One region of the Neptunomonas sp. XY-337 genome, then DNA from elsewhere that is predicted to be linked to it. Evidence: predicted binding sites of a transcription regulator. Region 1 holds the regulator's gene; the other holds the start of a gene.

Evidence for each region. The regulator FNR, encoded in region 1, switches genes on or off when oxygen is low (the NO sensors DNR and NnrR bind a similar motif). The targets are predictions, from matches to a motif close to TTGATNTANATCAA.
Region 2: the regulator FNR is predicted to act here: its motif matches at 2,746-2,759, upstream of E4L36_RS06555 (TatD family nuclease-associated radical SAM protein).

What each region holds. Positions count from the first base shown of each region.
Region 1 covers NZ_SPLL01000002.1:239,431-254,606, reverse strand. The annotation lists gene ccoG (cytochrome c oxidase accessory protein CcoG) at 1-408, shown strand, start outside; gene E4L36_RS04845 (FixH family protein) at 479-1,012, shown strand; gene E4L36_RS04840 (heavy metal translocating P-type ATPase) at 1,019-3,478, shown strand; gene ccoS (cbb3-type cytochrome oxidase assembly protein CcoS) at 3,504-3,692, shown strand; gene E4L36_RS04830 (sulfite exporter TauE/SafE family protein) at 3,694-4,356, shown strand; gene hemN (oxygen-independent coproporphyrinogen III oxidase) at 4,434-5,825, shown strand; gene fnr (fumarate/nitrate reduction transcriptional regulator Fnr) at 5,910-6,692, shown strand; gene E4L36_RS04815 (adenine phosphoribosyltransferase) at 6,875-7,417, shown strand; gene E4L36_RS04810 (alpha/beta hydrolase) at 7,481-8,359, shown strand; gene E4L36_RS04805 (thioredoxin fold domain-containing protein) at 8,356-8,817, shown strand; gene hrpB (ATP-dependent helicase HrpB) at 8,882-11,341, shown strand; gene rdgC (recombination-associated protein RdgC) at 11,384-12,292, shown strand; gene E4L36_RS04790 (rhodanese-like domain-containing protein) at 12,343-12,984, opposite strand; gene queE (7-carboxy-7-deazaguanine synthase) at 13,166-13,795, shown strand; gene E4L36_RS04780 (bile acid:sodium symporter family protein) at 13,792-14,679, opposite strand; gene E4L36_RS04775 (cation diffusion facilitator family transporter) at 15,111-15,176, shown strand, end outside.
Region 2 covers NZ_SPLL01000002.1:616,118-631,293, forward strand. The annotation lists gene E4L36_RS06550 (PAS domain S-box protein) at 1-2,046, shown strand, start outside; gene E4L36_RS06555 (TatD family nuclease-associated radical SAM protein) at 2,043-2,684, opposite strand; gene phnP (phosphonate metabolism protein PhnP) at 2,799-3,563, opposite strand; gene E4L36_RS06565 (hypothetical protein) at 3,556-4,146, opposite strand; gene nadN (NAD nucleotidase) at 4,366-6,201, opposite strand; gene E4L36_RS06575 (alanine/glycine:cation symporter family protein) at 6,341-7,816, opposite strand; gene E4L36_RS06580 (hydrolase) at 8,000-8,545, opposite strand; gene E4L36_RS06585 (multidrug effflux MFS transporter) at 8,615-9,808, opposite strand; gene paaN (phenylacetic acid degradation protein PaaN) at 10,094-11,764, shown strand; gene E4L36_RS06595 (enoyl-CoA hydratase-related protein) at 11,776-12,561, shown strand; gene E4L36_RS06600 (SDR family oxidoreductase) at 12,630-13,376, shown strand; gene E4L36_RS06605 (HAD-IA family hydrolase) at 13,435-14,097, shown strand; gene E4L36_RS06610 (S49 family peptidase) at 14,094-15,110, shown strand; gene E4L36_RS06615 (nucleoside triphosphate pyrophosphatase) at 15,161-15,176, opposite strand, start outside.

The DNA of each region.
Region 1 (15,176 bases):
ATTGGATACTTTGTTGTGTTGATCGCCATGTGTATCGCATTCGGATACACCATCTTTACACGCGTTCCACTAGAAGTAGACATCTTGCGTGATCGCGGTCAGCTATACAACGAAACATCCAATGGTAAGATTGAAAACGTATATCAGTTGAAGCTGGCTAACAAAGAGCAGATCGACCACCGCTATAAGATTAGTATCAGCGGTATCGACGGTTTGGAGCTTATCAACAACCCAGTTGTAACAATTAAGTCAGGTGAGTTGCTTGATTATCCAATCAGGGTACATGTTGATCCAAACCAGCTAGAACGAGCCAACTACAACATTACGTTTACCGTGCAGGCATTAGACGACGAGAGCATTTTAGTGATAGAGGAGAATCGATTTATCGGTCCTGCTCCACGCCGCTGAACACTCTTGTGATGAAATAGGTTAAAATAGCTGCCACTCCCGGCAGCTATTTTTTTGAGTGCAGTTTTTTATGAACAACGAAAAAGATCTAGACGCGATAGAAGCAGCCAAGCCTTGGTATAAACAACCTTGGTTATGGTTCATATTAACTCCACTAATCGCGGTATTTATCTACGGTACGTCTTTTCTTTACCTCTCCATTGTCACTATGGATGGTGTCGTCAAAGAAGACTATTTCCGAAAAGTAAGAAGCTATGAGATAAACGACGCTCCCAACCAAAGAGCACTAGCCTTGCAAATGCGAGCGGATTTAAAGCTTGATAGCACCACAGGCGATATTCAAATGCAGCTAAAAGGGAATCTGGATACACTCCCTAAAGAGCTGACACTCGATATTGTGCACCCAACGCACCAACAGTATGACCAATCTATTACGTTGCGCGCGCTTGGTAGCGCAGGTATCTACTCAGGGTCACTACAAAATACGCTCAAAGGTAAACGCTATCTCTATCTAGCCCCAGCGGCAGAAGACTGGAGCTTACGCGCGGAAGTACTCCCTCCCTATGAGCAAAAACTTGTAAAAATGGCACCTCAGGAGCAGTAAACCTGAATGAATCAGCACGTACAAATGACTGATGAAGCTTGCTTTCATTGTGGACAAGAGATCCCAGAAGGCACCCATTTCACAGCGATCATTAGCGGTAAACCGCGATCGATGTGTTGTCCTGGTTGTAAAGCGGTGGCCGAGACCATCGCCGCAGGTGGCTTAGAGCACTACTACAAGCACCGTACGGGCGATTCATTCATAGCACCGGAACTCACGGGAAAGGACTTACCCAGCAACGTGCAAGCGGAACTGCAACTGTATGATAATGAGAACATACAGAAAGAGTTCGTGATTGATGCATCAGATACAGAGAAAGAAGCAACGCTGGTTATCGAAGGGATAACCTGCGCTGCTTGCGTCTGGCTGCTTGAGCACCACCTAGTTAAACAAGACGGTGTAGCCCAAGCATCCGTGAACTTAACCAATCACAGGGCTCGGATACGCTGGAACAACGATGAGATATCTCTCAGCAACATCATGGGAGCAATCTACAAAATTGGCTATCAAGGACACCCCTATCACCCAGACAAAGAGGAGCAACTTCTCGAACAGGAGAAAAAACGCGCTATTCGCCGTCTAGGGCTTGCAGGCCTTGGCATGATGCAAGTCATGATGCTCTCTATTGCTTTGTATGCTGGCGCTTTTCAGGGTATCGAAGCGAAGTATGCGCAGTTCCTGCGCTGGGCAAGCCTAATCATTGCAACACCAGTTGTCCTTTACTCAGCTAGACCCTTTTTTATTGCTGCATTCCGAGATCTGAAGTCACGAAGCCTCAGCATGGACGTGCCTGTTTCTATCGCGATTGGCGGTGCTTACTTGGCCAGCGTGTGGGCCACTTTTACCGCCAGCGGTGAGACCTATTTCGACTCCGTTACAATGTTCACTTTCTTCCTATTGATCGGCCGATATCTTGAGATGCAGGCCCGCCACAGGACTGGCCGGGCTGGCAATGCGCTCATGAACCTTCTACCCACCAGCGCCATAAAGCTGAACAACGACACCGAAGAGCTAATCCCGGCCACAGAGCTGGTTCCGGGCGATATCGTCATCATAAAACCAGGCCATACGGTTCCATCTGATGGCTATATCCTATCAGGGCACACCTCAATCGATGAGTCGGCATTGACCGGCGAATACCTCCCTGTTAGCCGCCAAGAGGGGGATCACATCATCGGCGGAACGATCAACGTTGAAAACCCCATAAAACTCAAAGTTAGCGAAGTGGGAGCCAACACAAAGCTATCAGCTATCGTACGTTTGTTAGACAGAGCGCATGAAGAGAAGCCCACCGTTGCCAAAGTCGCCGATAAAGTAGCAAGCTATTTTGTTGCTGCAGTGCTCGTTACCGCCACTGTTGTTAGCTACATCTGGTGGCAAATTGAGCCAAAAGACGCATTTTGGATCACCCTGTCCGTACTCGTGGTTACTTGTCCTTGCGCCCTCTCGTTAGCAACACCAACAGCGCTCACCGCGGCAACCGGCACATTGCGCCAAGCAGGACTGCTTATTACACGCGGGCACGTTCTAGAAAGCTTAGCTAGCGCAACCCATGTAGTATTCGATAAAACGGGCACCCTTACCGAGGGGAACCTTACGCTGAAAAAGACGGTGCCCCTAGCGGATCTCGATAGCCCCAAAGTGCTCCAAATAGCCGCGGCGCTTGAGGCGCATTCTGAGCACCCTATTGCTAAAGCATTCCATCGTTACAAAGAGACCAACGCAGCGGATGTCAACGTTACTGTTGGACAAGGCTTGGAAGGCAAGGTTGATGGAAAGATCTATCGAATTGGCAAACCGGAATACGCGTCGCAGCTGTGCCATCAGGCTCTGTCGAATACCGACGCCCCGGATAACCATGGCCAATGGCTCTTGTTATGTGATCAAAACGCCCCTGTTGCTTGGTTCTCATTAAACGACCAATTACGTAAGGATGCCAAGCTCACCATCAAGCGACTGAAGTCGATCGGTATCACCACCGAGATCTTAACCGGAGACAGCTCCGCGGCCGTACAGGAAGTGTCCTCTGCACTTGATATAGACAAAACTACAGCCAATGTATCGCCACAAGAAAAGCTCAGTTATATACAAAAGCTTCAAGAGCAAGGCGCTAAAGTAGTGATGGTGGGTGACGGTATCAACGATATTCCTGTCCTTGCTGGTGCTCAAACTTCGATCGCCATGGGCAGTGCGACGGATCTTGCAAAGACTAATGCCGATGCTGTGCTCATCAGTAGTGAGCTTGCTAAGTTAGCCGATGCCGTCTTACTCGCACGTAAAACCCGAGTGATCATTAAAGAGAACCTAGGCTGGTCGCTATTTTACAATATTACGGCCCTTCCCTTAGCTGCGACAGGGTTTATCGCCCCATATATGGCAGCCATCGGCATGTCGGCCAGCTCTTTGGTGGTGGTCGGAAATGCCCTGCGTTTGACTAAACTTATTCGTAGAAAACCCGTAAAATGAGCCTTTGGCTTATTGAGTGTGCCTAATGGAAATTATCTTCCTTCTCATCCCCATCGCTATTATCTTAGTCGCCTTTGCTATCTGGGCTTTCTCGTGGAGCGTCAAATCTGGACAGTTTGACGACTTAGAATCCCCTGCACACAGCATCCTCTTCGAGGATGATAACGAGCTGATTCCAGACGACGCCAAACCAAAAGATAAAGACCGAGACTAACGTGTCAGAACCGCTGAGCGTCGTTACGGCTTTCGTACTCGGTTTACTAGGCAGTGCCCACTGTATGGGTATGTGTGGCGGTATCGCAGCAACTATCGGGTTGCGTCAACATCAAAAGCGAATCGACCACCTATTGGGTTACAACTTTGGCCGAGTGATCAGCTACAGCATCGCAGGCGCTTTGGTTGGTTCTTTAGGCTTCCTACTCAAAGGTGAAATCTTGGGCCTTGCCTTGCGCACGTTTGCGGGGCTCCTGCTCATTGCTATGGGCCTTTACATCGCTAAGTGGTGGCAAGGGCTGCTACAAGTCGAGAAGCTCGGCGGGTATGCATGGCGCTTCATTCAGCCGTTTGCAGCCCGGCTACTCCCAGTCCAGTCAGCAAAGCAAGCTATAACACTGGGCTTTTTTTGGGGCTGGCTGCCCTGCGGCTTGGTCTACAGTACGCTACTGTGGAGTGCCACCGCTCAATCAGCCAGCCAAAGTGCGCTGCTCATGCTAGCCTTTGGTGTAGGTACCATGCCCGCTATGTTACTAACGGGTATCTTGGCACAACAAGCACAAAGCCTGCTGGCAAATCAGTATGTGCGTTCTATTTCGGGATTGATGGTCATTGTCTTTGGTATTTACACAATCCCTTTTGCAGGTTTACAGGCACTGCTATAGCTTGATAAGTGTCAACGTCGTATTCGCAAGAACTCCCTATAATTTGCGCTTTTCGCTGTTAAACAGAGGTATAAGTTTTGAGCCATAACGCCACCATCTCTTGGGATCTAGATCTTATTAAACGCTATGATCTATCTGGACCGCGTTACACATCCTACCCAACAGCGATCCAGTTCGACAGCGAGCTGACAGAACCACAGCTCATCGAGTCTTCACAGACGACAGCGGATAAAACAGCACCGCTATCGTTGTATGTACATATACCTTTCTGTGCTCACGTTTGTTATTACTGCGCTTGCAACAAAGTGATCACTCGTAACCGCAAAAAAGCCCAGCCGTACCTAGACACACTTTTTAAAGAGATTGAACAAGCAGGTACGCTCTACAGCAACAAACGCCAAGTTAATCAGTTGCATTGGGGAGGCGGTACGCCAACGTTTATCAGTGACGACCAGATGGTTGAACTAATGAACAAATTACGCGAGAACTTTTCACTACGCGATGATGACAAGGGTGATTACTCCATCGAGATCGACCCACGCGAAGCCTCTATGGAAACGCTCGAGACGCTTCGCCGCATCGGCTTTAACCGCATCAGCCTTGGCGTACAGGATGTGCACCCAGAAGTCCAAGAGGCAGTGAATCGCGTGCAATCGACGGAAGAAACGAAAGCGATCCTTGATAAAGCTCGCGAACTTGGCTTTAAGTCGATCAATATGGACCTTATTTATGGTCTGCCTCTACAAAGCCTACAACGCTTCTCGGAAACGCTGGATACCGTTATTGAGATGAGTCCAGATCGCTTATCAGTATTTAACTATGCGCATATGCCGGACCGTTTCCGCTCGCAAAAGCACATTAACGCAGAGGACCTCCCCTCCCCTGAAGAGAAGCTGGCCATCTTAGAGATGACGATTAATAAGCTACTCGATGCCGGCTATGTCTATATCGGCATGGACCACTTCGCAAAACCTGATGACGAGCTTGCTGTTGCACAGCAAACCGGCCATCTGCACCGGAATTTTCAGGGCTATACCACCCACTCAGACTGTGATCTTGTTGCGATGGGCGTCTCGGCGATCAGCCAAATCGGGGATGTTTACTATCAAAATCAACACGATATTGCTGCGTACTCGCAAGCCGTGGAAGAGCGCAGTACTGCAATCAAGCGCGGAGTCACACTAAATGACGACGACAAACTCCGCCGCGCTGTCATCACCCAACTTATTTGTCATTTTGAGCTTGATACGAGCACCATCGAACAACAGTTCAATATCGCGTTTAAAAGCTACTTTGAAGAGGAACTGGCTGAGCTGGCAAGCTTTGCAACCGATGGTCTTGTGACTCTGGAAGACAACGCAATAACTGTTACACCCGCTGGTCGACTTTTAATTCGTCGCATATGTATGACGTTTGATGCTTATATCCCCAAACAGCAGCCAACGAAAGGATTCTCACGAATCATCTAATGTTTACTTTCAGGAAAGCCTGAAATGTTACATAATTTCCGTTGAGTAGCCGCTCGCATGTTTAAACCAACACAGGATATGGCCATGAGTGATACAAAAAAAGAAGGGATACTACACAGCTTACAGCAAGCGCATTGTAATACTTGCAGCTTGAGTTCCTTATGCCTGCCTGTTTCATTGAACTTGACGGAGATGGAACGCCTCGACGATATCATCGAGAAAAGCCGCCCACTTAAAAAAGGCGAGCACCTTTTCCATCAGGATGAACCTTTTGAATCCGTTTACGCGATCCGCGCAGGTAGCGTAAAAAGCTATACCATCACCAACGAAGGTGAAGAGCAGATTACGGGATTCTACTTCCCCGGTGAGCTGGTAGGCTTAAGTGGCTTTGATAATACGATCTATCCTGTCTCCGCCAAAATTCTAGAAACAACGACCGTTTGTGAAATCCCATTCGAGAATCTCGATAACTTATGTGGACAGCTTCCAGAGCTGCGCCGGCAAGTTATGCGTACGATGAGTAAAGAGATTCGTGATGATCAGCAAATGATGCTCCTGCTCTCGAAAAAGAATGCAGAAGAGCGTGTTGCTACATTTTTAGTCAAACTATCGCAACGTTTCCAAGCGCGTGGTTACTCCCCATCGAAGTTCCGCTTATCAATGTCGCGTAATGAAATTGGTAACTACTTGGGTCTTGCGGTTGAAACAGTGAGCCGTATTTTCACACGCTTCCAGAAAAGCAACTTCATCACCGTCGATGGTAAAGAGATCGAGTTGTTAGATCTGGATCACCTGTACACTTTAGCAGGCGAGTGCCTCGCGGGTGAATGCCCTGAGGAAAGCGACGTTCAGCAGTTATCGATTTAACGATTGCTGGACAAAAAAAGACGCCGTTCTAGAAGAACGGCGTTAATTTAGTTGCACAAAGAAGTAGCCATCTCTATGTGTAACCCAACGTCTTAATTAAAACCCGACTTCCCCTATTCGTACATTGAGCCACATCAATTAGACTCTATGTGGTTACACGACTTATCAGGAGTGCACTTTCCATGTCCTATGACGAGTACTATGTCAAATCGGTTGTTCGAGCTATACCCGACTGGCCAGAGCCTGGCGTGATCTTTCGTGATATCACACCGATTTTCAAAGACCCAAAAGCACTACGGATGGTGTCTGATGCATTTGTACAACGATATATGGATGCCGACATCACCCATATTGCTTGTATCGATGCACGTGGTTTTCTAATCGCTTCAATCATGGCATACCAGCTACAAATCCCGCTGGTGCTGGTACGAAAGAAGGGTAAACTGCCGGGTGAAACCGTCTCTCAATCTTACGAGTTAGAATACGGAACTTCCGAGGTTGAAATGCAGACTGACGCTGTTGCCGAAGGCGATCGCGTGCTAGTTTTTGATGATCTTATCGCGACCGGCGGCACCATTCTGGCAGCTTGCACATTGATCAAGAAACTGGGAGCTGAGGTGGTCGAAAGCGCAGCACTGATTGACCTACCCGATTTACAGGGCTCCGCACGCATCCAAGGTGCAGATATTCCTGTCTTCACCATGTTGGCCTACGAAGGTCTCTAGGCATTCGTTTGGGCCTCTGCTATTGTTTTCGATATAAGCTTATAACAATAAAAGAGGCTCACTATGTTCAAGCGATCGCTCGCAACGCTGCTCCTGTCAGTACCCACTCTATCTCTGGCCGCACAGCAGGTCACGATACCTTTCAACGGCTTAAATCTTGGCGCTAACTTAGCGATCGCAGAAGGTAGTAACTTATCTGACAATATCGTTGTGTTGACCCACGGAACGCTCGCACACAACGAAATGGAGATCATCGCGACACTGCAGTCTCTACTGAGTGACGAGGGGATAAACTCACTAGCGGTCAACCTAAGCTTGGGGCTGGACTCACGCCAAGGCATGTACGACTGCGCCGATTCCCACCGACATAAGCACTCCGATGCCGTCGCCGAGCTCAATGCTTGGGCGGACTGGTTAACTACTCAAGGGGCAACACAACCTATTTTTGCCGGCCACTCGCGCGGCGGCAACCAAACGGCGTGGTTCGCAGATACATACCCAGAAAAAGCCAAAGCGCAGGTATTGATTGCCCCTGCGACATGGTCAGAAGATTACGCGCAGGAAAGCTATCAAAAGCGCTATCGCACACCACTCAATGACGAGCTACAACGAGCAAAAGCAAGCGACCAGAGCGCTTGGCTGGATACGCCCGGCTTTATCTACTGCGAGAATGCACGTGTAACAGCAGCAAGCTTTGTTGATTATTACGCGCCTAACCCTCGCTTTGATACACCAACGCTTTTAAAAACAGCGAGCGTACCTACGTTAGTCATCAGCGGCAGCGAAGATAATACCGTACCTGATCTGCCTGAAAAGATGCCAAATGTGGATAACTCGCATGTCACCTATTACAACATTGAAGGCGCAGATCACTTTTTTCGGGACCTCTATGCTGACGAAGTGATCGACCAGATCGTCGAATTTATGGATACATTAGAATGATCAAACAACTGATTGCTCTGTGCCTGTTAACCGTAGCATTTAGCGCGCAAGCCAAAGATAGCTTGCTGCGCGCCACGGATTTCAGCAACACAGATTCTCACCAAAACAAGCATGTCTATGTCGTACTCGTAAGCCGCTATGATTGCAGCTACTGCGATCTGGTTCGGGAAGATTTTTTGTTACCTCTCGAGCGGCAAGCCAACCGAGCCTACCCCGCTCAGATTCGCGAGCTCAAAGTCGACAGTAACAAGCTGCTAGTCGACTTCGATGGTGCGCAAATATCACCCAAGAAGTTCGCAGCGCGCTACAACGCAAGCTTTACTCCAACCCTGCTCTTTTTGAATCAAGATGGTGCTCAAGTCCACCAGAAATTAGTGGGGATCAGCAATAAGGAGTTTTACGGCTACTACCTCGACCAAGCGATTGAGCAGTCTTACCGGGCACTCAATACTCAATAGCGGCTTTACAAAAGGCAGCGCGCTTTTTACAGTGCGCGCTCTATCTCCAAACGAGCCATAGCCAATGATGTCACTTCCTATTGATTCGGTTCTTCCGTCTATACAAAAAGCATTGGCAGATAAACATGAGCTCATCCTAGAAGCACCGCCGGGCGCAGGTAAAACCACGGCTGTTCCCCTTGCACTCCTAAACCAACCTTGGCTAGGCGCGCAGAAAGTTCTCATGCTTGAACCTCGCCGTCTTGCGGCACGCAATGCGGCACAACGCCTAGCTCATAACTTAGGTGAACCACTTGGACAAACAATTGGGTTGCGCACCAGAACAGACACGAAAGTCAGCCAAACGACCCGTATAGAAGTGGTGACCGAGGGCGTGCTGGTAAGGATGCTGCAAAACGACCCGAGCCTTGATGGCTATGGCCTTGTTATCTTCGATGAGTTTCATGAGCGCAACCTAGATAGCGATCTGGGCTTAACGCTGCTGCTGGAAGCTCGCGAACTACTGCGCGATGAAGCTCCGCTCAAGTTGCTGCTCATGTCCGCCACACTGGATCGCCTCGATCTTGAAAAGCTCCTGCCAGATGCCGCACAGGTGCGCAGCGAAGGGCGGGCATTCCCTGTCGAGGTTCACTACAGCACTCCCTGGAGCAACTCGCAACAGTTACCAGAGCGGGTCAGTGAAGCAATTCAACAGGCGCTAGCGAACGAAACGGGATCGCTACTGGTCTTTTTACCCGGCGTCGCGGAGATCCGCAAAGTGCAAACCGCATTAGCGGGAAAACTCGACACATGTTGCTTAGTCACGCCATTGTACGGCGACCTATCCATAGAGCAGCAACAGGAAGCGATTCAACCCGCTTCCAAAGGCCACCGTAAAATCGTACTCACCACGGCGATTGCCGAGACGAGCTTAACCATCGACGGTGTTCGAGTCGTGATCGATGCAGGGCTTAGCCGCACGGCGATCTACGACCCACGTACGGGTATGAGCCGCCTTCACACACAGCGTGTATCAAAAGCTGCCAGTATTCAGCGTGCCGGTCGTGCTGGCCGCACCGAGCCCGGCTGCTGCTATCGGCTTTGGTCTGCTGAGCAGCAAGACCAATTAGCCCCCCAAGCTCCCATCGAGATTGAACACGCCGATTTAAGTGCTCTAACACTGCAACTACATCAGTGGGGCTGCCACGACCCAAGTGACTTGCAATGGCTAACGCCCCCACCAAAAGCACGGCTCGAGCAAGCAGAAGAGCTGCTCACAAAACTTAACGCACTGGCACAGGATAGCTCCGGGGCAAAGCGCTTAACCCCGTGTGGTGAGAAGATGGCTAAGCTGCCATTACACCCACGCTTAGCACATATGCTTGTTGTTGCTGAAACACTTCAATTGGTGCCAGAAGCGGCGCTGCTAGCGAGCCTTTTCTCGGAACGGGATCCCTGCTTTGGCCAAGGATCCGAACTGGCAAAGCGTCTTCATTGGTTGCGGCAACATCGCAGCCATCCAACGGCTAAACGTATTATCCAGCAAGCAAAGCGCCTGAGTCGTACCGCCGACGCACACAACAATATCAGTGACAACGCACTCGCTCAGCTTGTCGCTGCCGCATGGCCAGACCGTATCGCCCGAGGAGATGGCGCTGGCCAGTTTCAGCTTGCTAACGGCCGTCAGGCAACATTGCCCGCCACAGATCCGCTGAGCCGCAGTACATGGCTTGTTGTTTGCGATCTGGGCGGACGTGCTGATCAAGCCCGCGATACCATCTGGGTGGCTCAAGTACTGGACCACCAGCTACTCAACTCAGAGCTTGCCCACCTGACCCGAACAGAAACCACCACTGAATGGGATGAGCAAAAGAGTCGTGTGGCTGCCTACGAACACGTGGTCATCGACAAACTCGTACTAGCGCGCCGTCCCATCGCGATGACACCAGACCTGCACGCCCAAGCGCTTTGTCAGCACATTCGGGGGCAAGGCGTAGATGTGCTCCCATGGTGTGAGAAGAGCCGAGCACTGCGCCAGCGTGTACAGTTTGTCGCGCGCCAAGCCACCGATTGGCCTGATTGGTCAGATGCAGGCTTACTTGCGTCGCTCGATAGTTGGCTCGTGCCCTTTCTGGGCTCAACCTCGCGTTTAAGTAGCCTCAATATGGCGCAAATACTGCTCTCTGCGCTCAGTTGGCCACAGCAGCAGGCACTCACCGAAAAAGCACCGGAGCGCTTAACCGTGCCCTCCGGCTCGAGTATTCGCATCGATTACAGCACTCATCCACCGGTACTCGCGGTTAAGCTCCAAGAGATGTTTGGTTGCACCGAGACCCCACGTATCAACGGAACAGCATTAACGTTACATCTGCTTTCACCCGCCGGCCGTCCACTGCAGGTTACCCAAGATCTGATAACTTTTTGGCAAAATGGCTATCCGGAGGTACGCAAAGAGACGCGTGGACGCTATCCTAAACATCCTTGGCCAGAGGATCCTGTTACCGCCATAGCAACGGCCAAAACCAAGCGACACCTCAATAACTGATCGAATCAGCGACGCAGCCTTAAGATAATTCAAGGACACAGCATGTGGTTTAAAAACCTAATCTTTTACCGCTTCACCGAATCACAAGACTATCAAGCAGAACAGCTAGAACACGCGTTGGAGGAGCATCGCTTCTCACCCTGCAAAAGCCAAGAGCTAAGCCGCTTTGGCTGGATAGCACCACATAATGCGATGGATCAACAACTGGTCTTTGCGGCGCAAGGCGCGTACCTGCTCACTGCGCAAAAAGAGGAGAAGATTCTACCTGCCAATGTGATCAAGAAAGCACTGCAGGAAAAGGTTGCCGTAATTGAGCGCGAGCAGGCGCGTAAGGTGTACCGTAAAGAGCAGCTGCAACTTAAAGACGAGATTATACTCGATCTACTCCCAAGGGCATTTAGCCGTTACCAGCAAACCAGTGCTTTGGTCATGCCGCGCAGTGGGCTCGTTGTTGTGGATAGCGCCTCGCATAAGCGAGCCGAAGAGCTGCTCAACCTGCTGCGCAACAGCTTAGGCTCACTGCCCATTGCCTTACCCGATGTGCATCATGCTCCTGCGGTTGTCATGTCTGAGTGGTTACAGAAAAATCGCGATAGCGTGCCCTTCACCTGCTTAGACGAGTGTGAGTTAAAAGAGCCCGGCGACGAAGGCGGTGTTATCCGTATCAAAGGCCAAGAACTGTTCAGTGATGAAATTATCGCCCATATCGAAGGGGGTATGCAGGTCACGAAATTAGCCGTCGCATGGGATGAAACACTTAACTTTGTGATTCAGGATGATCTTTCTTTGAAGCGCGTAAAGCCCACCGAGGAGCTATCGCAAACGCTAAATGAAGAGGCCTCAGAGGACCCCCTCGTACGTCTAGATAGCGACATATCGCGCTTAGCACTGGAGTGCCAAAAGCTCTATCCGCAATTCATGGATGCTTTTGGCGGCCAGATCACCCGATAATCCCGGTAGTCAAGGCAGCGTCAGCGCGCTGCCTTTGCAAATAGATAAGATTATTCTGCAGCCTCGCCGACAACCGTAAACCCAAGACTCGTCCACGCCTGCATACCGCCGCGGTAGTACTTTATCTTCGCAGCCGGATAACCGAGCTCAAGCATCGCGCGTACCATAGCTGGGGTCTGTCCACACCAGTAGCCGTTACAGAACATAGCCAAAGTCTTAGCACCGCTAAAATCATAGGTACCATCGGAGGCTTTCTTCGCACCAAACTCATCCAACGCCCAATCGCGCTCCTCAGCATCCTTCATCATGGTATAAGGAAAGTTAGCCGCCCCGGGAATCGTTAACCGCTCGTGCCATCCGACGGTGCGCGTATCAACAACCATGACATCATCCGATTTATCAGCCTGCATCATATAATCAACAAACTCGCGTTCACCGAGCGTTTCCACCTTGTGGGGTGCAAATGGATGCATCGGCTGCGGCATACCACGGAAAGTGGTGGCATAGAGCTCTGAGATACGGTTATCTTTGCTCTGGTTTCGCATCACCTCAATCGGTTCGCCATCGTGCTGGATCGTAAATGAGAAGAGCCCCGGAGCGATCATGGCTTTACCGCCGCCCTCTGCGTAAACGCCTGTTGATGCCACCATCGCCCCTGTGACCACAAGAGCTGCAAGAGATCGTTTGAACATGATAATCCCACCTTAGAATATGCTTATTTTTATTAGATATAAGTAATGTTATACACCAGCGCCGATCTATACGCTACGTTCCGCGCTAAGACTTACGAATAAGCCACCCTCGATCTTGATTCACAGCCTGTGCGCAGTAAACTACTGCCCTTTCTTTGAACAACCCCAGGTGCTTGATCCCATGTACAGTGTTAAAGAGATGTTTTATACCCTACAGGGAGAGGGAGCCCATGCGGGAAGACCAGCAGTTTTCTGCCGCTTTACAGGCTGTAATTTATGGTCTGGTCGCGAGCAAGATCGAGCCAAGGCAATCTGCGATTTTTGCGATACTGACTTCGTTGGTACAGACGGTCAGAATGGTGGCAAGTTTGCCACCGCACAGGGTCTTGCGCAGCGGATCGCGAGCTTCTGGCCCACCCCTGAAGGTATTCCATTTGTGGTCTTTACCGGCGGCGAGCCTGCCCTGCAACTAGATACCCCCCTTATAGATGCAATGCATAAAGTGGGGTTTGAAGTCGCCATCGAGACAAACGGCACCAAACCACTCCCCGAGGGTATTGATTGGATATGCGTTAGCCCAAAGGGAAGCTCCGACGTGATCATCACGCAAGGGCACGAGCTTAAGCTTGTCTATCCACAGGCTGCCGCCATGCCTGATCGCTTTGCAGGCGCTGATTTCGAGCACTTTTATTTACAGCCCATTGATAGCCCCGCTGAGCCAAACAGCACTCAACAGGCGATCAAGTACTGTATGCAGCACCCGCGCTGGAGGCTAAGTTTGCAAACCCATAAAATTATCGGGATCGACTAACTGGGCGGCATCACCCATCGCCATCTACCCGCAGGCAGGTTCCGATATAACACCAATAAGATTGCCGGAACTTGCATCAGAATCCCGTACATCAGCACCACGGTAGACATCGCTTGATCTTGCAATACCGTCCCGGTGATCACCAGTGCCAAACCGGCATTTTGTATCCCCGTCTCGATACCCAAAGTCAGCGCCTGCTCCCATGGCAGGCGAGCTATACGAGCGATCAGCGCACCTAAAGCCATAGCCCCCACTGAGAGCGTTAACACAGCAGGCACAGCAACACTCGACAGCTCCCATAACTGATCACGATTCGCCACCAGCAAACCAATCACAACGGTCAACATAAACAGCAGCGAAGCCCACTTAATAACCGGCTGTAAACGCATCGCAACAGCGACTTTATAATGGCGCAGCCACATCCCCAGCACCACTGGCAACAGCGAGATCACAATGAGCTTGGTGATGGTTTGCAGGATAGGCACATTCACCTCCACCGAAAGCCCCATAAAGTAGCCAACGGCAACATAGGACATCAGCGGTAAAGAGAGTGGCGTTACAACGCTGGCTAAGGCCGTCAAACTAACGGACAGAGCCGTGTCTGCTCGACATAAATAGCTGATCATATTGGAGGTCGCACCACCGGGCGCAAACGTTAAGATCGCAATACCTACCGCATATACCGGTGGCAACGAAAACACGCAGATAACCAGAAAGCCAAACGCTGGCAGGCCAACTAATTGCAATGCGACACCTAACACAACAGGCTTTGGCTGCTGCGTTAGGCGCTGGAAGTCAGCCGGTGTCAGCGAGAGACCGATCCCGAACATGATCAAAAACAGAGCCACCGGCAAGAGCAATTGGGAAAGGTATACGCTATCCATCTCGTTTGTTCATCCAACTAATGTCGAAATCAGCATCCTAGACCCTTGTTAAGCCCGAGACAACCGTTTAGTAACCCGCGATACCAACGCTGGCGGGGCTTGAAGGGGAATGTTAACAGTTACTGTGGATAACTTTGTTAGTAGCGTCACAGAAAAGTCTTACACCCCCCGAAAAAGCGTAACATAAGACAATTTGTTTATTTTTTATACAGATGTTTTATATCATAAAAAACAGTAACTTATGTGCCTTTAAGTCAAGTTTTTAGACATTTTCCTATCACTTTCTTAGAGCCCACAAATGGTGCGGGTTTGCAGGGTGTCAACCCCTAAATTAGGCTTTTTCTATTAACAGGGAAAGGCAATATCGGCTCAAACTTGTTCTGTGATTTGCTAATATGAGTGGCAACATCAACTTGGAAGGACTTTTTGGCATGAGCCAGCTATCGGATCGAAATAAGGCAGCGAAGCGGGTTACCCTGATAGGTGCAGCACTCGAT
Region 2 (15,176 bases), 380 kb from region 1:
GATCCGCTTATTTGCACGGTGCCAGATAAGGGTTTTAAGATCGTGTACGCGAACAGTGCCGCCATTAAGCACTTTGACGTGCCCGCTACACAACTTTACCAAACCAAGCTCGTTGATTGGGATACAAAATGTTCGCTTGAGGATATACAGCGGCGTTGGCAGGAGATTCAGCATACACAGCGTATCGCACGCACAACGCACAGACTGCGCAGTGGCGAAGAGATTCCCGTTGAGGTTTCATCACGGCCTTTTGTCTATGAAGACACCACTTACATGATCACCGTATTTAAGGATATTCGTGATCGGATCAGTTATGAAGAGGCGGTGAAAACTGCGGAGCAGCGTTCACGCTTGTTGCTTGAGCACACCAATGAAGGGATCTTTGGCGTCGATGCTAGCGGTGTGATGACCTTTATCAACCCGGCTGCAGCGAAGATGTTGGGCTATCGTGCTTATGAGCTGATCGGCCGCAAAGCAGGTACTCTGATTCATTCAAAGCGTGAGGATGGCTCCGCTATTGATGAGTTTGAGTGCAGTATCATGAAGTCGATCAGAGATGGCCGCAGCTATCGAATTGAGCATGATGTGTTTTGGTGCCGAGATGGCCACTCAATTCCAGTGGAGTATTGGAGTTCGCCAATTCACGACGATGATCGCGTTTCTGGTGCGGTAGTTACCTTTCACGATATTACCCACCGACGTAAAGCCGAGGAGCAGATCCGTTATCTTGCTTTTCATGACGCGTTGACTGGTTTGCCGAATCGGCGTTTGTTCCTTGATCGTTTTGAGCATGAGTTGAGCTTGGATCGGCGTTCTGGTCAGCACTCGGCCCTGCATCTTTTGGATATCGACCACTTCAAAGAGGTGAACGATTCGCTTGGGCATCCTGCAGGTGATCAACTGCTGATTGAGGTCGCAAAGCGGATTCAAGAGAGCCTGCGTGATGGCGATACATTCGCGCGTTTAGGGGGCGATGAGTTTGCGATACTGCAAAGCAGTGTGACAACGCCGTCGGATATTGCGGTCATGGCTGAGAAGGTGATTCAGTGTTTTGAACAGCCGTTTGACTTTTTAGGGAATAAACTCAAAACCAATACCAGCATCGGTATTGTCCTGTGCGATGAGCACGTGAGTGCGGATGATCTGATTACACGGGCTGATATCGCGCTTTATCAGGCGAAGGAGCGTGGCCGAGGTTGCTACATCTTCTATCAGTCAGAGATGACTGAGCGTGTCCAGCGCGAGGCCGAACTTGCACATATGCTCAGTAGCGCGCGCTTCTTGCAGCAGCTGCATATGGAATACCAGCCACAGTTTTGCTGCCAAAGCGGTAAGTTGATCGGTTTTGAGGCGCTATTGCGCTGGCAGCATCCTGAGATCGGCGCGATTTCGCCATTGACCTTTATTCCTGTCGCTGAAAAGCGTGGCATGATCGACGATATCGGCTTTTGGGTGGCGCAGCATGTTGCGACACAGATCGCGAGCTGGGATGAATCCGGTTACCAGTTTGGTGCAGTCTCTTTCAATCTTTCGCCCGTGCAACTGCGCAATCAGGAGGGCGTTCAGGCGCTTCTTGAGCTGCTGATCGATTCGGAGTTACCGCTCGGTACCTTTGAAGTGGAGATCACTGAGTCAGCGTGTATGGATGCTGGTAGCGAGGTGCTTGATATGCTCGAGAGTGCCGCTTCGTCGGGCCTGCGTTTGGCTATTGATGACTTTGGTACGGGTTACTCTTCCATGGTCGCGTTGAAGCAGTTGAGTGCGTCTCGGCTGAAGATTGATCGTAGCTTTGTGCGTGATATGTTGGATGACCCAAATGATCGACAGATTGTGAGTGCCACCATCGCGCTTGGCCACTCGTTAGGCCTTGAAGTCGTCGCAGAGGGTGTTGAAACCGCGCAGCAGCTCGAGGTTTTGCGTGAGCTAGGTTGTGATGTTGTGCAGGGGTATTTTTTGGGAATGCCGCTAGGGAGCGAGTTAGTATCGACTTTCCTCGCTCAGGGGCAGTTGATCTATACCGCGTTTCCGAAGCGCGCTAACGCTTAACCGACAACGTCTAGCGCGCGGGAGCGGAACTTTGCTCCACGCTCCGCTGCAATACGCGCGCACGAGGGTATATCGATCCCCTCTAAGCCCTCGATGGCAGTGACAGTGGTGTCGGGGATCCAGCTGGCGGAGCGTTCAATGAATGCTAAAACTGCCGGATAGCTATGAGGTAGGCTTGGCGCGCAGTGCTTTTCGTATAGGTATTCGTTTTGAGCATTTAACGAAACAGACACAGCGTCAATGCAGGTAGAGAGTAGTGGAATAATGTCCTCTTTATGGAAGAGGTTGCCTAAGCCATCTGTATTCAGCCGTGTCTTTCCGCCCGCTGCTTTGACGGCATTTGCAACACTTACAAGCGCTTTTAAGCGCAGTGTTGGCTCGCCATAACCGCAAAAAACAATCTCTTCATAGGCCGTTGGGTCGCCGATCTTTTCAATAATAGCTTCTGGGCTTGGCCGTGATCCTAGTGCTAACTGATAATCGTGTACCTTTGTGGTGCCGTTGTGCTTAGGGCAGAACTTACAGGCAAGTGTGCATCGATCAGTGAGGTTGATGTAAAGGCGGTTATCAATTTGATAGACCAGTATGTCGGCTTGCTGTTGGCAAGCACGCTTGGTTGGATTAGGGCGCGCTTTCATGGTGAATCCCTGACTGGTTAAACGGCACCCCTATTATATGAACACCACTTGCGCTCGCGATTTGATGAGCGTCAAGCACATACAACAAACGTCTTATATTTATATCATCATTTTCTAATTTAAAGGTATGCGCATACCGTCATAAGCCAGTGTAACGTTCGCCGGCAGGGAACCGGGGTTTTTATCAAGCCAGTTCTCTAGCTTGTGGCTGATGTGCGTCAGGAATGTTTGTTTGGGTTGTAACCTTTGCACAATGCGTAGTGCTTCATTGAGGTCATTATGGTTTCTGGGGCGTTCCTTTCGGGGAGGCTCTGCGCAATCCAAGATAAGGATGTCCAAAGGGGTTTGGTTTAGAAAGTCTGCGGTTTCATCTGCGATGCCACTCGTGTCTGTTAAATAGGCGAGTCGAGTGGATTTTGCTTGAATTACATAGCCGAACGTTGGTTTAGAGTGCTGCAGTGGAACGGGTGTTGCGGTGAACAGGTCAAACTCAACACATTCAAATGCGGTCAGCGGCGTCTGAAAGGCTAGGCATCCGGGGTGTTTATAAAGATCATCACAGCCTTTTGGGTCATCGGGGCGGAATACTGGGATGGCATGATCGATGTTGCCCCAGCGTAGGTGAAATAGCCCCTGTACGTGATCCATATGAAAGTGTGTCAGGAGTACGCGCTGAATATCGCTTGGGGCGAATAACTCGGCAAGGTCTGTTCTACCGGCATCAACTAGGGTGTTACCACTCGGAGTGCTCAGCATGGCGCTGGCGGGTTTGCGCTGCTTAGTTGCGTCTTTTGTCGCGCGTTGACACGCGTTGCATGTGCAGCCCCATACCGGTATTTGTGCTGCGCCTCCTGTGCCAAGGAAGACAAACTCAAGCATGATCTACGCACACCTCGTGGTGGTTTTTTTCGGTGTTTAAGTGCATGCGAATCAAAGTTTCCAATGCTTGAATAGTTTTGTTGATGTCACGCTCAAGCTTTATGAGGTGGCAGTGGGGGGCTAATGATGTGACGTACGCTTGCGCGCGTATCAAGCGTGCTTCAATCTCACTGGATGATGCTGTGCCTGATTGCAGCATTTGGCTGCGCAGCAGGTTGTTATCGGCATGTATTAGAATGGGGACCAGTTTTTTACCAAAGTGAGCTTTGGCGGTTTTTAGGCTTTCGCGAGAGCCTTTCACGAGTACTGATTGCCCCAGCGCAAGCCAAGCTTCAGTTTCGCTACCCAGTCCGTAGCTATTACCGTTGGCTTCCCAGCGAAAAATGATGCGCTGCATGGCGCTGCGTCGTTGAAACTCTTCTGATGATAGGCCAATATCGTTACGATCTATGTGGGCTGGAAGTGGGGCGCGGTAGCGGGGAGCGATCATTAATGAGTCATTGGTAATCAGCGTCTTTAGAGCGTTGATTAGTGTATCTTTTTGGCTGCCGGAGGCACCCATTAGGTAAAAAACGTTAGCCATTTACACTCCATTCATTGGCAAACTTTGTGACGTATATCGTCCGCCGTTTGTGCTGGAGGCTCTCATCCTTGCACGTTCAGTGGCATCTATAAGTGTAGCGGCAGGCTACAAATAAATTATGACAGTTTGAAGAAGCTTGTTCTTAAGATCTTTTTTAGACCTTGGTTTGAAATGAAAAAAAGCCCGCTGTTGCGGGCTTTTTTTCAGAGGCTTGGAGGGTTACTGGAGTACGCCGTTTTCATCGTAGTATTTCTGTGTGCTGTACTCACTCAGTGGCAGCTTACTGATAGAGCCTTCAGCTTCTACGTAGTCGACAAATGATTGTGCGTAGTCGAGGAATGTGTCAACGACCTTACCCTCTTCAGCCGAGATCACGCCGAAGGTTAGGTAGCCGTCACGTCCGCCGGCAATATAGTTGTTTGTAACGACTTTATAAGACGCGCTAAGGTCGAGCGCTGACCATGTGCTTGTGCCTTTGCGCATCACCTCTAGGTTACTGAAGCGCATACCTTTTGTTTGGGAGCGGTCAACATCCCAGCGCAAACCAGCGGCATAGGGGTATGCGCCTGTTGAGCCGTCAGGTGAGATAGCGTAATCGAAGGCATCTTCGAGAACCGCCTTAATCTGCGCACCGGTCATCGTGAGTTCAACCAGCGTGTTGGCAAAAGGTAGTAGCGTATACGCGTCACCCACCGTGATATCGCCTTGTGGAATGTCGACGCGTACACCGCCACCATTTTGAACTGCGATATCTGAGGTCAGACTCATCGTGCGGAACGCTTTGGCAACGATATTGGAGATATCGCTACCGTTTGACTGGGTGGCTGCAGCGTCACATAGCGCGCTTTTGCCCTGGCCTGGGATGCGTTCTAAGCAAAGGTCGTCTGTGCTGGAGCCGATCACCGCTTGCTTGAGTGAGTCAACTTGGTCTGAATAGCCAGCAAGCACGTTGGCAGCGGTTGGGTCATCCATTACGACCGATAGCACATCGTTGGCAGCGATAGCGTCCAGCACGGTTTGGCGTTCAGTACCCGCAAGCTCTGTGTCGTCGCGTTCAAATGTGTCGGCCAGTAGCAAGTGGGGTGTGCCGATACAGCTTTTCACTTTGCCGTCTTGCAGGGTGATATCTAGCTCACCAACAACGTTCGAGTACTCCCAGGCTTGCACAATACACACCGGTTCGCCGCTTTTATTGGTGAGTTGAGTGGGGTAAGGGCCAGCACTGTTAAGGCCGAGCGCAGTAAACTGATCGCCGAGTAGTGTGTGGGAGTCACCGCCGACGATTAGGTCAACACCGGTAAGGCTTTGGGCCAGTTTTAGGTCGTTTTTGTACTGGTAGTGGGTCATTAAGATGATGTTGTCGATACCCATTGCACTTAGTTCGTCGATGTAGCGCTGAGCAGTGCTTGTTTCATCGAGGAACTGGGTGGTTGCATCTGGGCTTGAGGAGTTCTTGGTTTTAGATGCGATATCGATTCCAATAATCCCCACCTTCTGATCACCGAAGGTTTTAATGGTATAAGGTTTGAAATAATCGGTGGCGCTGCTTTGCGCGAGTGGCGAGACTCCCACTTCTGGGATCACATTCGCGGCCAGTACATCGGTGTTGCAGGCACCGCTATTGAGGTGATCTAGGAAGGCTTTTAAGCCAGCATCGCCATCATCAAATTCATGGTTACCAAGTGCGAAAGCATCAAAGCAGACTTGGTTCATCATGGCGGCGTCCGCTTCGCCTTTGAAAAGCGTATAGTAAAGATCCCCCGTGATGGCATCGCCTGCATGAAGCTTAAGCACGTTGGTGGCGCCTGCTTGTAGGTCGTTCATCTTCTGCACGACCTTCGCAAAACCGCCCATTTTTACATCCGTGCTTGCGCCTGCTATTTCGATATCACCGCTGTTTCCGCGTAAGTGAGAGTGGTGGTCGTTAATGTGCAGAATTTTGAGTGTAAGTTCGCTAGCGGCTTGTGAGTCATTGTTGCTGTCGTTGCAGCCTGCCAGTGCAGTGGTAACCGCAACAGCGAATGCGGCCTTTTTGAACATGGTGAAATGCGGCATGAGTCTAATCCCTAATACGATGTCTTGATAAGGGCTAGACTAATTTAGAAAAGTGACACTTTTACTGCAAAAATGTTGTCATCTGAAGGAAAAAAGCCCCGAATTAGGTCGGGGCTTTAGTTGTTAATATGCTATCGCATTACTTTTTCTTTTCCCAGAACTCAGCGTTTTTGATGCCAAGTTTCTGTGGATCGAATGTGTAATCTTTAACGCCTGCTTTACGCTGTGCTTCATAATCTTTCAGGGCTTTTACCGCAGGTTTTGCCATGAAGAAGATGATCAGAATACCAACGATGTTCAACCATGCCATCAAGCCAACACCTACGTCACCCAGACCCCATGCAAGGTCTGCTGTTTTGATCGCGCCGTAGAATGTTGCTGCCAGTAGGCCTGCTTTTAGCAAGAAGTCCAGACCCGGAAGGTTGATGGTACGCTTTAAGTAAGCCAGGTTGGTTTCAGCGATGTAGTAGTACGCTAAAATCGTTGTGAACGAGAAGAAGAACAATGCCAGTGCGATGAACGGCTCACCCACACCAGGTAATACTTGCTCAACGGCAGCCTGTGTAAAGGCTGGACTGTTTGCTGCGATATCCGCTGCGATGTTCTGAACTAGGAATGCATCTCCAGCACCGTGTACGTTGTAAGCACCGGTGATCAGAATCATGAACGCTGTTGCAGAGCATACAAATAGGGTATCGATGTAGACAGAGAACGCCTGTACCAAGCCTTGTTGTGCTGGGTGGTCAACCTCTGCCGCCGCTGCTGCATGAGGACCTGTACCTTGGCCAGCTTCGTTCGAGTAAACGCCGCGTTTTACACCCCAACCAATCGCAGCACCAAAGCCTGCCATTGGAGTGAACGCATCAGCAAGAATCATGCTGATAACGCCCGGTAGCTGGTCGATGTTAAGCGCGATGATTGAACATGCAATCAAAATGTAGGCTAGCGCCATAAATGGCACGACAACCTGAGTGAACTGCGCGATACGCTTTACGCCACCAAAGATGATGAAACCAAGTACTAGGATAATACCTACGGCCGTTAAGATCTTAGTGAAGCTCAATGCGCCGAAGCTGGTTTCGATAGTTGCACCTGCGCCAAAGGCGATCTCTGCTGCATTACCGATACTGTTTGACTGTACACCTGGTAGCAAGAAGCCACATGCCATGATCGTTGCGATTGCGAAAACCCACGCGAACCACTTCTGGCCCATCGCTTTTTCAAAATAGAACGCTGGGCCACCACGGTATTGGCCTTCATGTTCCTCTTTGTAGATCTGACCAAGTGTTGATTCAACGTATGCCGTAGCAGCACCAAGGAAGGCAACTACCCACATCCAGAAAACCGCACCTGGGCCACCAAAGCCGATTGCCGCAGCAACACCGGCGATGTTACCCGTACCGACACGCCCGGATAGGGATACAGCCAGTGCTTGGAATGATGAGATACCTTTATCAGATGCATTGCCTGAGAAAAGTAGGCGCCACATTTCGCCGAACATGCGCACTTGGACAAAGCGCGTAAGAATGGAATAGAACAAACCAGCGCCCAAGCACAGGTAAATAAGTGCAGGGCTCCAGATAATGCCGTTTAAAAAATCGACAACAGATTGCATAAGGGACTCTCCATAAGAGAAGCAGATTTTAGTTAGAATTATCGCCGGAGAGTCTACCTTGTTTGGATTAGTAGATTTTTATTATTTTTTTCTAATGTTTAGACGAAAGTATGCTGTAGGGTTTCTATGTGGTGTATTTTTCTGTTTGCGGCGTTAACCCCAAAGTTTTGGATGCAAAAAGCGCTATCTAAGGTAGTTTTTGCTGATCTCTCGAAATTGATCGGTACCGGCTTTCTGTAGCCATTCAAATACCACCATCTCCTTGGAAACAACATGGATGCCTAGCTGGCGCATTCTATCTAGTGCTAGTTGGCGGTCTGCGGGGCTCCGTGAGCCAACGCAATCGGCGACAATAAATACACCTTTCCCTTGTTCGTTTAACTGTACTGCTGTTTGCAAGACACACACATGGGACTCCGTCCCTATAACAACGACTTGTTCTTTACATTGCGCTTCAAGCACTTGGCCTGCATCGGGGTCTGCGACGGAGGAAAAGTAGATTTTCTCTACCATTTGCTCAGCGGAGATGAGTTCCGCCAGTTCCGGTACCGTACTGCCGATGCCTGCAGGGTATTGTTCTGTTGCCAGTGTTGGGATGTCGAGCTTTTGAGCGATTTCAACCAGCCAGCGGCAATCTTTTATAAGTCGATCAGCATCATGAATCGCGGGAGCAAGCTTAGCTTGGATATCAATGATCAAGAGGCTAGAGCGGTCCGGTTGTATCAGCATATGCTTTCCCTCGATAGCAGATTGGTTTGATCTCTATTTTTTACAGGGCTTTTACCCTGTGGTCGAGCGTTATTGCTGCGCGGTGGCAGGCCTTACGATAAAAATAAAGCTCAGTAGCGCCAGAAAGCCCATTAGCGCGATACTCGTTGCCATGACGGTCGGAGTTCCTGAGTATGTATGTCCTACCACCATACCCACGCCTGCAGCGATTGCCGACTGCGTAAAACCCAGTAGTGCAGATGCAGTACCTGCCATTTTAGCAAAGGGGCTCATGGCACCGGCGGTAGATTGTGGCATCACGATACCGACGGCCGCCATAAATAAGACTTGGCAAAAAATCACCCAATATAAGTTATGTAAACCTAAGAGCGATGCTCCCATCATGGCGCTACCTGCAATGGCTGCGAGCAATGTGCCGAGCAATAGCATCCTGTTAATGCCCAGACGCGGCCCAATACGCTGGCCAATCTGCGTTCCTGACATATAACCCAGTACAACGGCGGTGAAGTAAAAACCGTAGTGATCTTCCGGTACACCAAAGAAGTCGATCAATACAAACGAGGAGCCTGAGAGGAATGAGAAAAGGCCTGAAAAGGTAAAACTGCAACACAGTGTATAGCCGAGAAAAACCGGGCTGCTGAATAGCGTTTTGTAGTTGGCAAAGATGGCTTTAGGGTGGAGGCTACTGACATTTTCAGGCGCTAAAGACTCCGAAACCTTCAAGCCAATGAGTAGCGTTGTTATTGCACCGTATACCCCCAAAAATACGAAGATCGCCGCCCAATTAAGTGATAGCAGCATATATCCACCAATAATCGGTGCGATTGCCGGTGCGAGCGCCATAATTGTACCCATCATCGACAGCACCTTGGCAGACTGAGTGGGGCCGTAGATGTCTCTGATCATTGTGCGGCCCAGAACAGGGCCGCCGCAGGCTCCGAGGGCTTGCAAGAAGCGATATGCAATCAACTCTTCAATAGTTGTGGCCATTGCGCAGCCAAAAGACGCCAGTGTAAATAGTACCAGCCCACCGAGCAGAATCGATTTACGGCCAAAGCGGTCGGCGAGTGGCCCGTAAACGAGCTGTGCGACCGCAAAGCCGCCAAAAAAAATCGATAACGTAATCTGAACCTGATCAATCGAGGAGTTAAGCTCATCAACAAGACTGGGGAGTGCAGGCAGATACATGTCTGTGGAAAGCGGGCCCAATGCAACCACGGATGCGAGGACTAAGATCGTAGCGAGTGAAGTAGGTGCGAACATGAGGTGACTCTTATAGTAGTGGCGAGGCTACTTTAACGGAGAATAATTTCAGTCAACAAGTTACAAAATCGCAAAAGATTATTGCGCTTCTTATGTCAGGTTTTTACCGAGGCTGCATCACTTTTAACGGTGCTAGGTAGGGGCTACCTTGATGATACGTATAAAGATGCCACTCCATTTATACTAAAGAGATACACAAAATAGTTTTTGATCAGTATTTATGTATCACAAGCTTTGGTGTATCTTGGCAAGTAACAAAGACCAGAATAATGATAGAGAATCCTCATGAGCACACTGTTTGAAAAACATCAGGACACACTTAAATCCGCCCTAAATGCCATCCAGACGCGTGACTACTGGAGCCCATACTCAGAGAACCCAAGTCCGCGCGCTTATGGCGAAACGGCTAACGCTGACGGTGAAGCGGCGTTTAAGGCGCACCTGAACGGCGCGTTCTCTCTTGATATGCCGGGTATTGTTGGCGAGGCGGGTGCTGAGGTTTCTCCTTATGGTATTGATCTCAATGTAAAATACCCGTTAGTTGATCTTGATGTGTTGTTGCCCGAGATGGAAAGCGCACGCCAAGCATGGCGTGATCAAGGTGCAGATGGCCGTGCAGCTGTCTGTCTTGAAATCCTAGAGCGTCTGAACAAGCGTAGCTTTGAGATTGCTTATGCGGTTATGCATACCTCAGGTCAGGGCTTCATGATGGCCTTCCAAGCGGGTGGCCCTCACGCGCAAGATCGCGGCTTGGAAGCGGTAGCTTATGGCTACTCGGCAATGACTCACACACCGGGGGCTGCGACTTGGACTAAACCACAGGGTAAGCACGATCCGCTAGTACTGGAGAAGAAGTTCACCACTGTTGGTCGCGGTATCGGCTTGGTAATCGGTTGCTCTACATTCCCAACATGGAACACCTACCCAGGTATGTTTGCTGACCTGATTACTGGAAACCCAGTGATCGTTAAGCCGCACCCAGCGGCAATTTTGCCAGCGGCTATCAGCGTTCAGATTGCTCAAGATGTGCTCAAGGAGCATGGCCTACCGCCGCATATCGTTTCTTTGGTGATCGACGAAGATGCTGCGAAGCCGGGTACGGCTGAACTTGCTAAACGTGATGAGATTAAATTGATCGACTTCACCGGTAACACAGCATTTGGTGACTGGTTGGAGCAAAACTGCACGCAGGCGCAGGTTTACACTGAAAAAGCGGGTGTAAACACCATCGTTATCGACTCTACTGATGACTATAAAGGTATGTTGCGTAACTTGGCGTTTACGTTGAGCTTGTACTCTGGCCAGATGTGCACAACGCCGCAAGATATTTTCGTGCCAAAAGGCGGAATCGAAACGGATGCTGGCCATAAAAGCTTTGACGACGTTGCGGCGGATCTGGGTATGGCAATTACTAAGTTCCTGTCTGATCCCGAGCGCGCTGCTATGGTCTTGGGTGCGATCCAAGCGGATGCAACAGCGGCACGCGTAGATGGCAGCAACAAGCTGGGCACGGTTGTACGTGAGTCTGACGTTGTTGAACATCCACATTTCCCGAATGCGCGTATGCGCTCCCCATTGCTGATGAGCATTGATGCAGCGGATGAAGCAACATATATGCAAGAGCTGTTCGGTCCAATCAGCTTTGTTGTTAAGGCCGACGATACCAATCACGCAATTGAGCTAGCTCGTCGTGCGGTTAAAGCCCACGGTGCTATTACCATGGGCTGCTACTCGAGCAGCGATGCGGTACTCGACCAGATTGAAGATGCGGCATTGGATGCAGGTGTGGCGCTAAGCTGTAACCTGACTGGCGGTATCTTTGTGAACCAAAGCGCGGCATACAGTGATTTCCATGCAACGGGTGCAAACCCTGCTGCTAATGCGTGTTTGTCAGACTTGGCTTACGTTGCAAACCGTTTCCGCGTGGTGCAAAGCCGTCGCCACCCAAAAGGTTAATCGGAGGGGTTATGACGTACGAAACACTTCTGGTTGAGGTTGCTGATGGCGTAGGGGTGATTACCCTTAATCGCCCGAAGGCGATGAACGCTTTAAACCAAACGCTGACGCGCGAGCTAGGCGAAGCTGTTGATGCACTTGAGGCCGATCAGGCTGTCGGCTGTATCGTACTAACAGGTGGTGACCAAGTATTTGCCGCAGGTGCTGATATTAAAGAGATGAAGGACCTCTCCTTCCATGATCTCTACGTCTCGGATTTTCCGCGTATCCAACGTGATTGCTGGCGTGCAATTGATGAAGCGCGTACGCCGGTGGTAGCTGCGGTAGCAGGTTTTGCATTGGGCGGTGGTTGTGAGTTGGTGCTAGCATGTGACTTTATCGTCGCTGCGGATAGCGCGAAGTTCGGCCAGCCCGAAATTTGCATCGGTACCATGCCAGGAGCGGGTGGTACTCAGCGTCTGACTAAGGCGGTGGGTAAAGCGAAGGCGATGGATATGTGCTTGACCGGCCGCATGATGGATGCAGAAGAGGCCGAGCGTGCTGGGCTTGTCTCGCAAATTGTATCTGCGGACGCTCTGCTTGATACAGTACGCAAAGTCGCTAAGAAGATTGCTAGCCATTCGCGCCCTGCGGTTATGATGATCAAAGAGTCTGTTGATCTTGCAGTGGATGCCGATCTGCAGGACGGGTTGTTGTTCGAGCGCCGCAATTTTGCCGCGACCTTTGCATTCGAAGATTGCAAAGAGGGCATGAACGCATTTGCAGAGAAGCGTAAGCCGGTTTTCAAACACCGCTGATTTCTTTACAGTGTAGAAAGTATACGGGCGCATAGGCGCCCGTTTTATTTGGTACAGAGAGAGTAAGCATGCTGCAAGGAAAAACAGCTTGGATCACCGGCGCAAGTTCCGGTATTGGTGAGGCGACAGCACGCCGCCTCGCGAAAGAGGGTGTGAATTTAGTTTTGACGGCGCGGCGCGAAGAAAAGCTAGTGGCGCTCGCGGCAGAGCTTGAGGCGAAATACGGCGTGGCGGTTGCCTTAGAAGTTGCCGATGTCTCTGACCGTCCGGTAATGGAGGTGATAGGCGAAAAGATCGCAGAGCGCGGCGGTGTTGATATTCTGATCAATAATGCCGGTACGATGCCAATCAGCCCTATTTTATCTGGCCGAGTGGATGAATGGGAGCAGATGATTGACGTGAATATCAAGGGTGTGCTCTATGCTATCAATGCTGTTTACGCAGGGATGGCGGAACGAAAGTCAGGGCACATTGTCAACATCAGCTCAATCGCTGCGCGCCAGACGTACCAGAGTGCGGGCGTTTATGCGGGTACTAAGCACGCTGTGCGGGCAATTTCCGATACGCTGCGTAAAGAGGCGATTCGCTTTGGTGTGCGGGTAACCGATATTCAGCCAGGAGCTGTGGCCACGGAGCTACCCGATAGCATTAACCATCCGAAGATTCGTGATGCCGTTAAAGCGAATATGTATGCTGAGGGCAGTGAGATTTTGCAGCCTGACGATATCGCAAACGCAATTTACTATGCGCTGACACAGCCTGCTTACATCGATGTGAGTGAGCTGCATATTCGCCCCGTGATTCAGGAAGATTGATCAGTCTACTTTGCGTTGTTAGCGGTTTGGATAGCTGTAGTTTTTAAGGAGTGATGAGTTGTACAAGTTATTGATTTTTGATTGGGACGGTACGGTCATCGACTCGACAGCCCGCATTGTCTCAAGTATGCAGGCGGCAGCGCGCGACTTGAGCTTGCCAAGCTTAGAAGATCATGAAGCGCGTGAGATAATCGGTTTAGGGCTACCGGAGGCGATTCGGCAGCTCTTTCCGGGCATTAACGACGACATGATTGAACCAATGCGTGAGCGATATGCGTACTACTATTTAGAAGGCGATAATACGCCAACGGCACTCTTCGCAGGCGTGCAAGCAACTCTAGAGGCGCTGCGCGATAGGGGTTACCGCCTAGCGGTCGCAACCGGAAAAAGCCGTAAAGGGTTGGACCGAGTATTAGCGCAGACAGGACTGGGATCGTTGTTTGAAATTACGCGGTGTGCTGACGAGACAACATCAAAACCAGATCCTCACATGCTCCATGAGATTCTTGCCGAAACAGGGGTTGCTGCAGAGCACGCGCTGATGGTGGGTGATACCGAGTTCGATATGGAGATGGCGCAGCGAGCGAATGTTGGGCGAATTGCTGTTAGTTATGGCGCTCATCATATCGACCGCTTGGGTAAGTATGAGCCGGTCTTGGAAGTGCATGCGTTTGCGGAGATTGCGCGGTGGCTCGAAACGGTTCAAGGAGTGTGTGAGTGAGTCAGAATCAATGGGGAGAAAGCGTGGAAGAGGAACTTGAGCGTAAGCTAGAAAATGCGGCTAAGAAAGGCTCGGGCAAAGAGTGGAAACTCATTGAGCGAATGCTTAATGGTCTCTTTGTCGAGCAGCGCCGTGCTCGGCGTTGGGGCATCTTTTTCAAACTACTCACGTTTGCTTATCTGTTTATTATTCTCGGTGCGTTTCTGTTCCGTTATGGGTTTGCACCAGAGCAGAGTGATAGTTCGCTGCCTCACGTCGCAGTGGTCGAAGTTGTTGGTCCGATATCCGCTCAAGAGGAAGCCAATGCTGACTCTATCATTTGGTCGCTGCGCAATGCATTTGAGGCCGATGCTGCGAAAGCCGTTATTGTGCGCATCAACAGTCCTGGCGGTAGCCCTGTACAGTCGGGCTATGTTTATGACGAGATAAAGCGCCTTAGGGAAATATACCCCGAAAAACCGTTGTACGCTGTGATCACGGATATCGGTGCTTCGGGTGCATACTATATTGCAGCCGCTGCTGATGAGATCTACGCAGATAAAGCAAGTTTAGTGGGCTCGATCGGGGTTGTCTCGGGTGGCTTTGGGTTTGTTGATCTGATGGACAAGCTTGGTGTGGAGCGCCGCACGTTCACGGCTGGTGACAACAAAGCGCTGCTGGATCCATTTAGCCCATTGCGAGAGCAGGATAAGGTGTTTTGGCAATCGGTTTTAGATACAACACATCAGCAGTTTATCGACCAAGTTAAGAAAGGCCGTGGTGATCGTCTTAAGGATGACCCAGCGCTGTTTAGTGGTTTGGTTTGGACGGGCGAACAAGCTCTCGAAAGCGGCCTAATCGACGGCTTGGGCAGTGCAAGTTCTGTGGCACGCGATAAGCTAGATATAGAGAAGCTGCGTGACTATTCGCCGCGCAAGTCAGCGCTGGACGAAGTGGTAGAGCGTTTTGGTGTTATCTTCGCGAAGACGTTAAGTAGCCAAGTTGGCCTAACCGACGGTGTGCAGTTGCGTTAATGTCAGCGTAAAAAATAAGGGAGCTTAGCTCCCTTTTTTATTACTTGCGCTTACTGAGAGCTGAGC